DNA from 2 places in the Tumebacillus lipolyticus genome. Region 2 is predicted to be linked to the other one. Evidence: a T-box and tRNA genes for the amino acid it is inferred to sense, from the RefSeq annotation. Region 2 holds a T-box; the other holds one or more tRNA genes.
The links. The T-box of region 2 lies ahead of leuS (leucine--tRNA ligase). A T-box ahead of a tRNA ligase gene usually reads a tRNA of that ligase, here a tRNA-Leu.
Positions count from the first base shown of each region.

Region 1 (4,421 bases), on a different contig from region 2:
AGGGACGCTGGCAGAGCGCTGCCGTGCGGGCGGTGCTGGCATCGGCGCCTTCTTCACGCCGGCCGGAGTCGGCACGCCGATCGCAGAGGGCAAAGAGACCCGCGTGATCGACGGCAAAGAATATATCCTCGAATACCCGCTGAAAGCAGACTTTGCGATCGTCAAAGCGTGGAAAGCGGACAAGATGGGCAACCTGATCTACCGCAAGACCACCCAAAACTTCAACCCGATGATGGCAGCAGCAGGCAAGATCACCATCGCAGAAGTTGAGGAGATCGTCGAAGTCGGCGAGCTTGATCCGGATCAAATCCACACCCCGAGCGTCTACGTTCAGCGCGTCGTCCAAGGCAATTTCGAGAAGCGCATCGAACGTCGTACCACTCGTCAAGGGTAATCGGGAACGGAGCAGAAAGGGGAGCTTACAATGGCATTGACTCGTGACCAAATCGTTCAACGTGCAGCGCAAGAAATTCAAGATGGCTTCTACGTCAACCTCGGCATCGGCATCCCGACCTTGGTGGCCAACCATATTCCGGAGGGCTTAAACGTCGTCCTGCAATCTGAAAACGGTCTGCTCGGCATCGGGCCATACCCGTCCGATGCAGAAGTGGATGCGGACCTGATCAACGCGGGGAAGGAGACGGTGACCGCGATCCCAGGCGCTGCGTTTTTCTCCTCGGCAGAATCGTTCGCGATGATCCGCGGCGGTCACATCGACATCGCGATTCTCGGCGCGATGGAAGTATCGGCAGCTGGCGACCTGGCCAACTGGATGATTCCGGGCAAGATGGTCAAAGGCATGGGCGGCGCGATGGATCTCGTGCACGGCGCGAAGCGCCTGATCGTCACGATGGAGCACAACAACAAGCATGGTGACGCGAAGATCCTGAACGAGTGCAAGCTTCCGCTGACCGGCCGCGGCGTGGTGCACCGCATCATCACCGATCTGGCGGTGCTCGATGTGACTGAGGAAGGTCTCGTCCTGCGCGAAGTGGCGCCAGGCCATACGGTGGAAGAGATTCAGTCCAAGACGGAGCCGACCTTGATCATCCCGGCAGAAGGTGTCAAGGAGATCACGATCTAGGCTGGTTGTTGGTTGGAATTGTGGTTCGGTTTGTGGTTTGGCTTGTGGTTTGCTGGAAGAGCCTCGTGGTGAGCGAGGCTCTTTTGCTTTGAGTGGGGTATGCGAGTTCAGCAATCGATTCTCTCAGCAGGTGTTGCTTTCGTGACAACGATCCTGAGTATGTATTCTATAAGCATTGCTATGCAGATTTCCATTAGGCATGGTGTGGGCACGCTCAGTTTGGTGCATTCGTTATGAAATGCATCTCTGCTTTGGTGCTATTTTGGTGGTGAAGGGCATGAGCATTAGTGGCCACACGTCTGCTACGCTATTGTTTGCTATTCTCCGCAGGCATGAGGATTGGCCGGTCTTCTAAGGCTGTACCCATCATTTTCATGAAGCGATTTCGATGAAAAGTATTGCATTCATCGAAGAGAAATGATATATTACATTCTGTCGATGCGCTTCCTGCGCTGTACGACACGGTTAAAGTTTCCATGATATATAGCAGCATGACAGGAGCCATTAGCTCAGTTGGTAGAGCAACTGACTTTTAATCAGTGGGTCGAAGGTTCGAGTCCTTCATGGCTCACCACTTGTTTTTATCTTCCTTATGAAGGTAGTCCAACTAAGAACGCGACGTCCTGTCGCAACGTTGGACGCGGTACATCCTGTACGCGGAAGTGGCTCAGGGGTAGAGCATCGCCTTGCCAAGGCGAGGGTCGCGGGTTCGAATCCCGTCTTCCGCTCCATCTTTACAACTTGATCAGCAACACTTTGACATGCGGTCGTGGCGGAATGGCAGACGCGCACGCTTGAGGGGCGTGTGGGGTTTCCCCGTGGAAGTTCGAGTCTTCTCGACCGCACCATTTTTATCTTTTCATACGCGGAGAGGTACCGAAGTGGTCATAACGGGGCGGTCTTGAAAACCGTTAGGGGGCAACCCCACGCAGGTTCGAATCCTGTCCTCTCCGCCAATTTGTAAGGGTTCATGAGGTTTTTCCACAGATGTGGATAGACCGCATGGACTCTTTTTTGTTGTCGAGTTAGCAAGGGTGTGTAGTCGATATGGATATTCTATATAATAATTTTTAAAATGCCGTTGATGTGGGAGAATGTTCTTAAATGTTATAATCAAAGAAAAGAAATTTTACTAAGGAGATAGACCTATGCCAAATATCATTTATTATCCAACTATTTCGATTCCTGATCGAGCGTGGTTGAAACGCACCTTACTATATTCAAGACAGATTGGTTCAATTGTTCCATTCGGCAGTGACTACTTTTATAAAGGCTTGAGTAATGAACCGGATATCGAATACTTGATAAATGAGGGGCAATTCAGGGCATTTAATCCTCAAGATTTCCTGTATCGAGGTGATTTTCGATTGAGGGAGAATTTTGAGCATGAATTCTTTGAGTTTTTGACTTCTCCTCAGTATTCTTTATGGAAAAGAAGATATGGAGGATTTAAACGGGCCACTAAGGGTTCCCGAACTGTTTTACATAATGAAAAAGCTAAATGGATCGAGAGAAGAGCGGTCAAGAATTTAATCCATGAGTCAAAACTTTTACCCGAAGTCAAGGAGGCGTTAGAAAGTATCAGCAAATTATCGGGAGTAGAAAATGACGGTTGGCATGAAATTGACGAAAATATTGCAACTGTTTTTGTTGGACTAATGGCGAAATACATAGGTTTGGAAGCAGGGTTTACCCCGGCAACTCATAGTCAAGTTCATGAGAAAATATTGTTCGATGCGATAAATGGAGATCATGATATTGCTAAACCCGCAATTATGGTCTCCTTAAGGAACTGTTTGCCAACTCCAGCTCCCCACGTTTCGATTCGTGATATTGTTGCTTTCAAAAGGAATCGGAAAGATGAGTTAGCTCATTTCCTGAAAGAGTTGAATGCTGTATAGGGGAAATTAAGAAAGGCAGAGAGTCGAGAGGAAATGAATGAGATTTTATTTGATTACAAAGAGAGCATGGAGATGGGATGCAATGATTTGACAAGACTTTTGGGAGAAAGCAGGATCAGCTCAACTCTTACATCATTAAAGAGTATGACAGAACTAAGGAATATGGATGGTCTAGCTCTGCTAACATCAGGAGGTGCTGTAGCATTTAGCCAGTCAAGCAATGAAATGAAAGTTGGATTTCTTGCTGGTGCCGGTGTGATTGCAGTTGCGACTGTATTAATTCGTGGATATAATGAGCGAAAGCGTGAGATACGAGAAAACCCGTTTTCTTATGTATTTTATGTGAATCGATGGAATGGATTTAAGTGAAAAGAATATTTTTTATAGAAGGAGGTATTCTATGCAGTTCCTGCTTGTTGAGAATGTCACAAGAGCGGTGCACTTTGAGTAAAGAGTTCATTGGAGGATTTCATCGAGTCCTGAGATTAAGTTAGTTGTTGTTGACACCCACTGGTTACTGCCAGTGGGTGTTTATGCATTTCCTCTCATGCATAGCGGCGATGAGGAATACCGCACTACATACCGACTTTTTGTAGTAAAATAGTACTAACGGTAGTTTACAACTTGGAGGTCTCAAAATGTCACAATTGACGTTGCAGCAACTTGAATCCCATCTCTGGGAATCTGCAAATATACTACGTGGAAGTATCGATTCGTCTGACTATAAAAACTATATCTTTGGTATGTTGTTCTTGAAGCGTCTTAACGACGTTTTCGTAGAGAAAGCCAAACAAGTTCAAGTGCAGTATGGGGATGACTATGGTTGGCATGACCACGACGAACACCAATTCTTTGTCCCTGAACGTGCACGATGGTCACATATTCGCTCAATCTCACAGGATATTGGAGCGGCAATCAACCATGCTTTTGAACTGTTGGAAGAAGAGAATTCCAAACTACAAGGTGTATTAGTGTCAATCGACTTTAACGATAAGGAACGTCTGCCTGACGAAACTATTTTACGGCTAATCCAGCATTTCAGTGCCATCGACTTGTCGAACAGCAATTTACCCGAACCTGATATGTTGGGTCGTGCTTACGAGTATCTCATCAAGATGTTTGCCGATGACGCTGGCAAAAAAGGTGGGGAGTTCTATTCGCCATCGAAGGTAGTTGAACTTATTGTAAAGCTCATTAAGCCACAAGAAGGTATGCGGATCTGCGATCCAACGGCTGGTTCAGGCGGTATGCTGATTCAGTCTGTCGATTACATCAAGGAGACTGGTGGCGACCCAAGAAGCTTGACGTTACACGGTCAGGAAAAGAACTTGAATACTTGGGCGATCTGCAAGATGAATCTGCTGTTACATGGACTGGGCGATCACTTTATTGCTAAAGGTGATACTATTCGTGATCCTAAGTTGCTTCAAGACGGT
Region 1 covers NZ_JBHUIO010000008.1:235,452-239,872, reverse strand. Annotated here, with positions in the region: gene ACFSOY_RS13665 (CoA transferase subunit A) at 1-394, shown strand, start outside; gene ACFSOY_RS13660 (CoA transferase subunit B) at 425-1,084, shown strand; tRNA gene ACFSOY_RS13655 (tRNA-Lys) at 1,583-1,658, shown strand; tRNA gene ACFSOY_RS13650 (tRNA-Gly) at 1,741-1,815, shown strand; tRNA gene ACFSOY_RS13645 (tRNA-Leu) at 1,848-1,932, shown strand; tRNA gene ACFSOY_RS13640 (tRNA-Ser) at 1,952-2,040, shown strand; gene ACFSOY_RS13635 (DUF6236 family protein) at 2,233-2,985, shown strand; gene ACFSOY_RS13630 (hypothetical protein) at 3,019-3,354, shown strand; gene ACFSOY_RS13625 (class I SAM-dependent DNA methyltransferase) at 3,624-4,421, shown strand, end outside.
Region 1: it has a tRNA-Leu gene. The T-box ahead of leuS (leucine--tRNA ligase) is inferred to sense a tRNA for this amino acid. The anticodon was not compared.

Region 2 (4,421 bases):
GAAGTGACCTACCTGTGGCAGAGTCGCTATGAGCAGGAGACGGCGACCGTCGAGTATGACATCACGTTTTTTGCGATCGAGGATGAGGAAGAGCAGCTGTATCGAAGATTTCACGAGCGTCACGTCCAGCGTGCCTATGAGCGGTCGACAGTCGAGCAACTTTTGACCGATGCAGGCTTTCAAACAGTACAAGTATATGCTGACTTTGGTTGGGACGTGCCAACAGAATCGACAGAACGCTACTTTTTTCTCGCGAGATAGGCAGAGCGCCCGAACGATTCGGGCGCTTTTTTGCTGGCTGCACCCTAGTGGTCGCATCATTCGTCCTGTTGCAGGCGAGGCGATCCTGCGGGGAAGCTTGCACGCTTTGGCAGCAGAGAGGGGAACCGCTTGAGCGATCGAGCGGTTTTTTGTTGCGGCAGGGGGGCGCACAGCTTGGACGAGCTGCGCTTTCACCCATCTTTTGTGGATCGAATACCTTATGGTACTCCACGGGAGAGAAGGTGAAGGGCCAGATATGTTTGTGCACCTCGTCAAAGCGGGGGAGACGATCGCGAGCATCGGCCGTGCGTACGGGGTGAGCGGTGCGGAGATCGAACAGCTCAATGGCTGGCTGGATGACAGCTTGGTGTCTGGCTGTTCCCTGCTCGTACCGTCGCCAGTTCCCACCACCTTGCTGACCTATCCGATTCGCGCGGGCGACACCTTACGCAAAATCGCTAACCGATTTCACATGCCGGAGAAGATGGTGTTGGCCTCCAATCTGATCACAGCCGAAACGGTCGTGCCTGGTCAGCGGCTCACCTTGCCAGTGCCGCTGTTTGCGAAGCACAGGATGGAAGTGCACATGCGCTGGGAAGTGCAGGAAGAGGCGCATGATCTGCAGACGCTAGAAGAGGCGAAAGACAGCATCTCCTCCGTTTCGATCGCCTATGCGCTGGCGGAGGAGGACGGTGCTCTGCGCATGCCGCCCTTCCTCTCGCCGCAGTTGGTCGAGGAGCTGAGCAGAGCGCAGACGTGCGGGTTGCTCCTGCTCACGATGGCCGATGGGGACTGTGTCGACCGATTGCTCAGCCATCTGCCGAGCAGGCGCGCCTTTTTTTCGGCGCTGCGGTCGAAGATCAGCGAGAACGGTTTGATCGGGCTGCATCTGGAGATGCCGGAGATGAGCCCGCAACTCCGGCCGCTGTTCAATGGCTTTGTCCGTGAACTGTCCCTGCGGCTCAAACGGATCGATTGCAAGCTCTACCTCAGCGTGCCAGCGCATGCGGAGGATAACCCTGAGCATCTGCGCTTCGGCGCTTATGATCTGCAGTTTCTCTGTCAGCATGTCGATCGCCTCGTCTGGAAGGCGGACGAAGTGTTCGGGAGGTTGGAAGGTCCGCCGATGGCGGTCGCGCCCCTGCATCTGATCGAGCGGTCACTGCGCTATGCGCTGACCGTCGTCCCCCGGCAAAAATTGCTGCTCGGACTCCCGTTTTTCGGTTATGATTGGCCGATCCCCTATCGACTCGATCGGTTGCCGACCTTGATCTTGCATGGTCACTGTGACGATGAAGTCCTGCAGCCGAAGCAGATCTGCTGGGATGATCGAGCGATGTCGCCGATGTTTCACTACAGGAATGAGGACGGAGAAAAACGGGAAGTCTGGTATGAAGATGTTCGCAGCCTTGCTGCAAAACTGCATCTTGTCACCCAGCTTAAGCTGGCTGGGATCTCCTGCCTCGTGCATGGCAGCACGCTGGAGTCAAAATGGCGATTGCTAAAGGACACCTATTCCATTCACAGAGATGCGCAATGAACGGACTTATGTCTCCTGAGAAAACACAAAATGATCTGATTGTTCGTGTTGACAAAACGTTTTTCAAATGCGTATACTACTAACAACAAGTTGCACATCATGTTAGATGAGCTGGCGTTGAAGAGGAGCAGTAATTCGACCGACTTTTCAGAGAGCCGACGGTCGGTGAGAGTCGGTAAAGATTTGTCGAATGAACTCGCCTCAGAGCCGCAGCGGGGAATCGAGTACTCGTTGCCGTTTCGTCCACGTTATCGGACGTAATGAGAGCTCCTGTCCTCCGTTTGTGACAGGTGCTGAATTAGGGTGGTACCACGGGAATGTTTACTCAACCTCTCGTCCCTAGCGAACCGAGCGCTGGGGGTGGGAGGTTTTATTATGTCTCCGCACTCTTGCGCTACTTCCATCATCAAAGGAGGTTTTCCTCATGAGCGAACGACGCTATGAACCTGCACAGATCGAACAAAAGTGGCAAACTCATTGGGAAGAGACGCGCGCTTTTGCGACAGGAAGCGACCCGAACAAACCGTACTATTACACGCTGGAGCAATTCCCCTATCCGTCGGGGCGCCTGCATATGGGCCACGTTAGGGTCTACACGATCGGCGATGTGGTTGCCCGCTTCAAAAAGCAGCAAGGATACAACGTGCTGCACCCGATGGGCTGGGATGCGTTTGGGATGCCGGCGGAGAACTATGCGATCAAGCATGGTGTTCATCCGAACGTCTCCACCTACGAGAACATCGACTTTATGAAAAAACAGCAAAAGGAACTGGGCATCTCCTACGACTGGTCCCGCGAGCTTGCCACCTGTTCGCCAGACTACTACAGATGGACGCAGTGGCTGTTCCAGCTGTTCTATGAACGAGACCTCGCATACAAGAAGAAGGCGGCGGTCAACTGGTGTCCCGAATGCTCGACGGTGCTGGCCAACGAGCAGGTAGAAGATGGCGGTTGCTGGCGCTGTGGCACCGAAGTGGTGAAAAAGGATCTGGAGCAATGGTTCTTCCGCATCACCGACTATGCGGATCGCCTGCTGGACGATCTTGACAACCTGCCTGGCTGGCCGGACAAAGTCAAGACGATGCAGCGCAACTGGATCGGCAAGAGCACAGGCGCAGACGTCACCTTCGCGATCGCCGGAACGGACGAGACGGTCACCGTCTTCACCACCAGACCGGACACGCTGTTCGGAGTCTCCTATCTGGTGCTCGCACCGGAGCATGAGCTGGTCGGCAAGCTGATCGCCGGAACGCCGCGCGAGCAGGAGATCAAGGCGTTTGTCGACGCGGTGCGCAAGGCGTCGGAGATCGAGCGCACCTCCACCGATGCGGAGAAGCAGGGCGTCTCGATCGATGCGTTCGCCGTTCATCCGCTGACCGGGGAGCAAGTGCCGATCTGGATCGCCAACTACGTGCTGCCCGATTACGGGACAGGTGCGGTGATGGGCGTGCCGGCGCACGATGAGCGCGACTTCGAATTTGCCAGCAAGTACCAGCTGCCGAAGCAAGTCGTCATCCAGCCTGCCGCGGGCGAGATCGGCGAGCTGAACGCTGCGATCACCGAGGATGGCACGATGGTCAACTCGGGCGAGTTCGATGGCCTGCACAACCGCGAGGCGCTGGTCAAGATCGTGGAAAAACTGTCCGGGATGGGCGCGGGCTCGATGACCACCTCGTTCCGCCTGCGCGACTGGTTGATCTCGCGTCAACGCTACTGGGGGGCGCCGATCCCGATGATCCAGTGCTCCGCTTGCGGAACAGTTCCGGTGCCGAAAGATCAGCTGCCCGTCCTGTTGCCAGAACAGGTTGACTTCGGGGTGAAAGGCAAGTCGCCGCTCGCGACCAACGATGAGTTTGTCAACACGACCTGCCCGTCCTGCGGCGGACATGCGACTCGCGAGACAGATACGATGGATACGTTTATCGACTCCTCTTGGTACTACCTGCGCTACATCTCCGCACAGGATGAGACGAAAGTTTTCGACACAGAGGCGGTCAACAACTGGCTGCCGGTCGACAAATATATCGGGGGCATCGAGCATGCGGTCTTGCACCTGCTGTACTCCCGCTTCTTCACCAAAGTGCTGTATGACGCGGGGATGGTCAACTTTACAGAACCGTTCGAAAGCCTGCTGACGCAAGGCATGGTCGTGCTCAACGGCGCGAAGATGTCCAAGTCGAAAGGCAATGTCGTCTCGCCGGAAGACATCATCGCAAAATATGGTGCCGATACGGCTCGCGTGTTCATGCTGTTCGCAGCTCCGCCGGATCGCGACTTGGAGTGGAGCGATCAAGGCATCGAGGGCGCGCATCGCTTCTTGGGGCGCGTCTGGCGGATGGTCGAGTCGAACATGGCGATCATCAGACGGGGTGGCACGCCAAACATTGCGGGCGATGCGGAGAAAAAGATGCGCATGGCGATGCATGCGGCGATCAAAAAGGTCACCGAGGACATCGGGGAGCGCTATCAGTTCAACACCGCCATCTCGGCGATCATGGAGCTGGTCAACGCGATCTATTCGTATCCGGAACAGGCGAATGCGGCGCTGAAGGCGGAAGCGATCGAAACGGCCGTTCGCCTGCTCTATCCGGCCGCACCGCACATCGCGTCCGAACTGTGG
Region 2 covers NZ_JBHUIO010000002.1:1,013,357-1,017,777, reverse strand. Annotated here, with positions in the region: gene ACFSOY_RS04070 (class I SAM-dependent DNA methyltransferase) at 1-261, shown strand, start outside; gene ACFSOY_RS04065 (LysM peptidoglycan-binding domain-containing protein) at 518-1,801, shown strand; T-box leader at 1,910-2,145, shown strand; gene leuS (leucine--tRNA ligase) at 2,226-4,421, shown strand, end outside.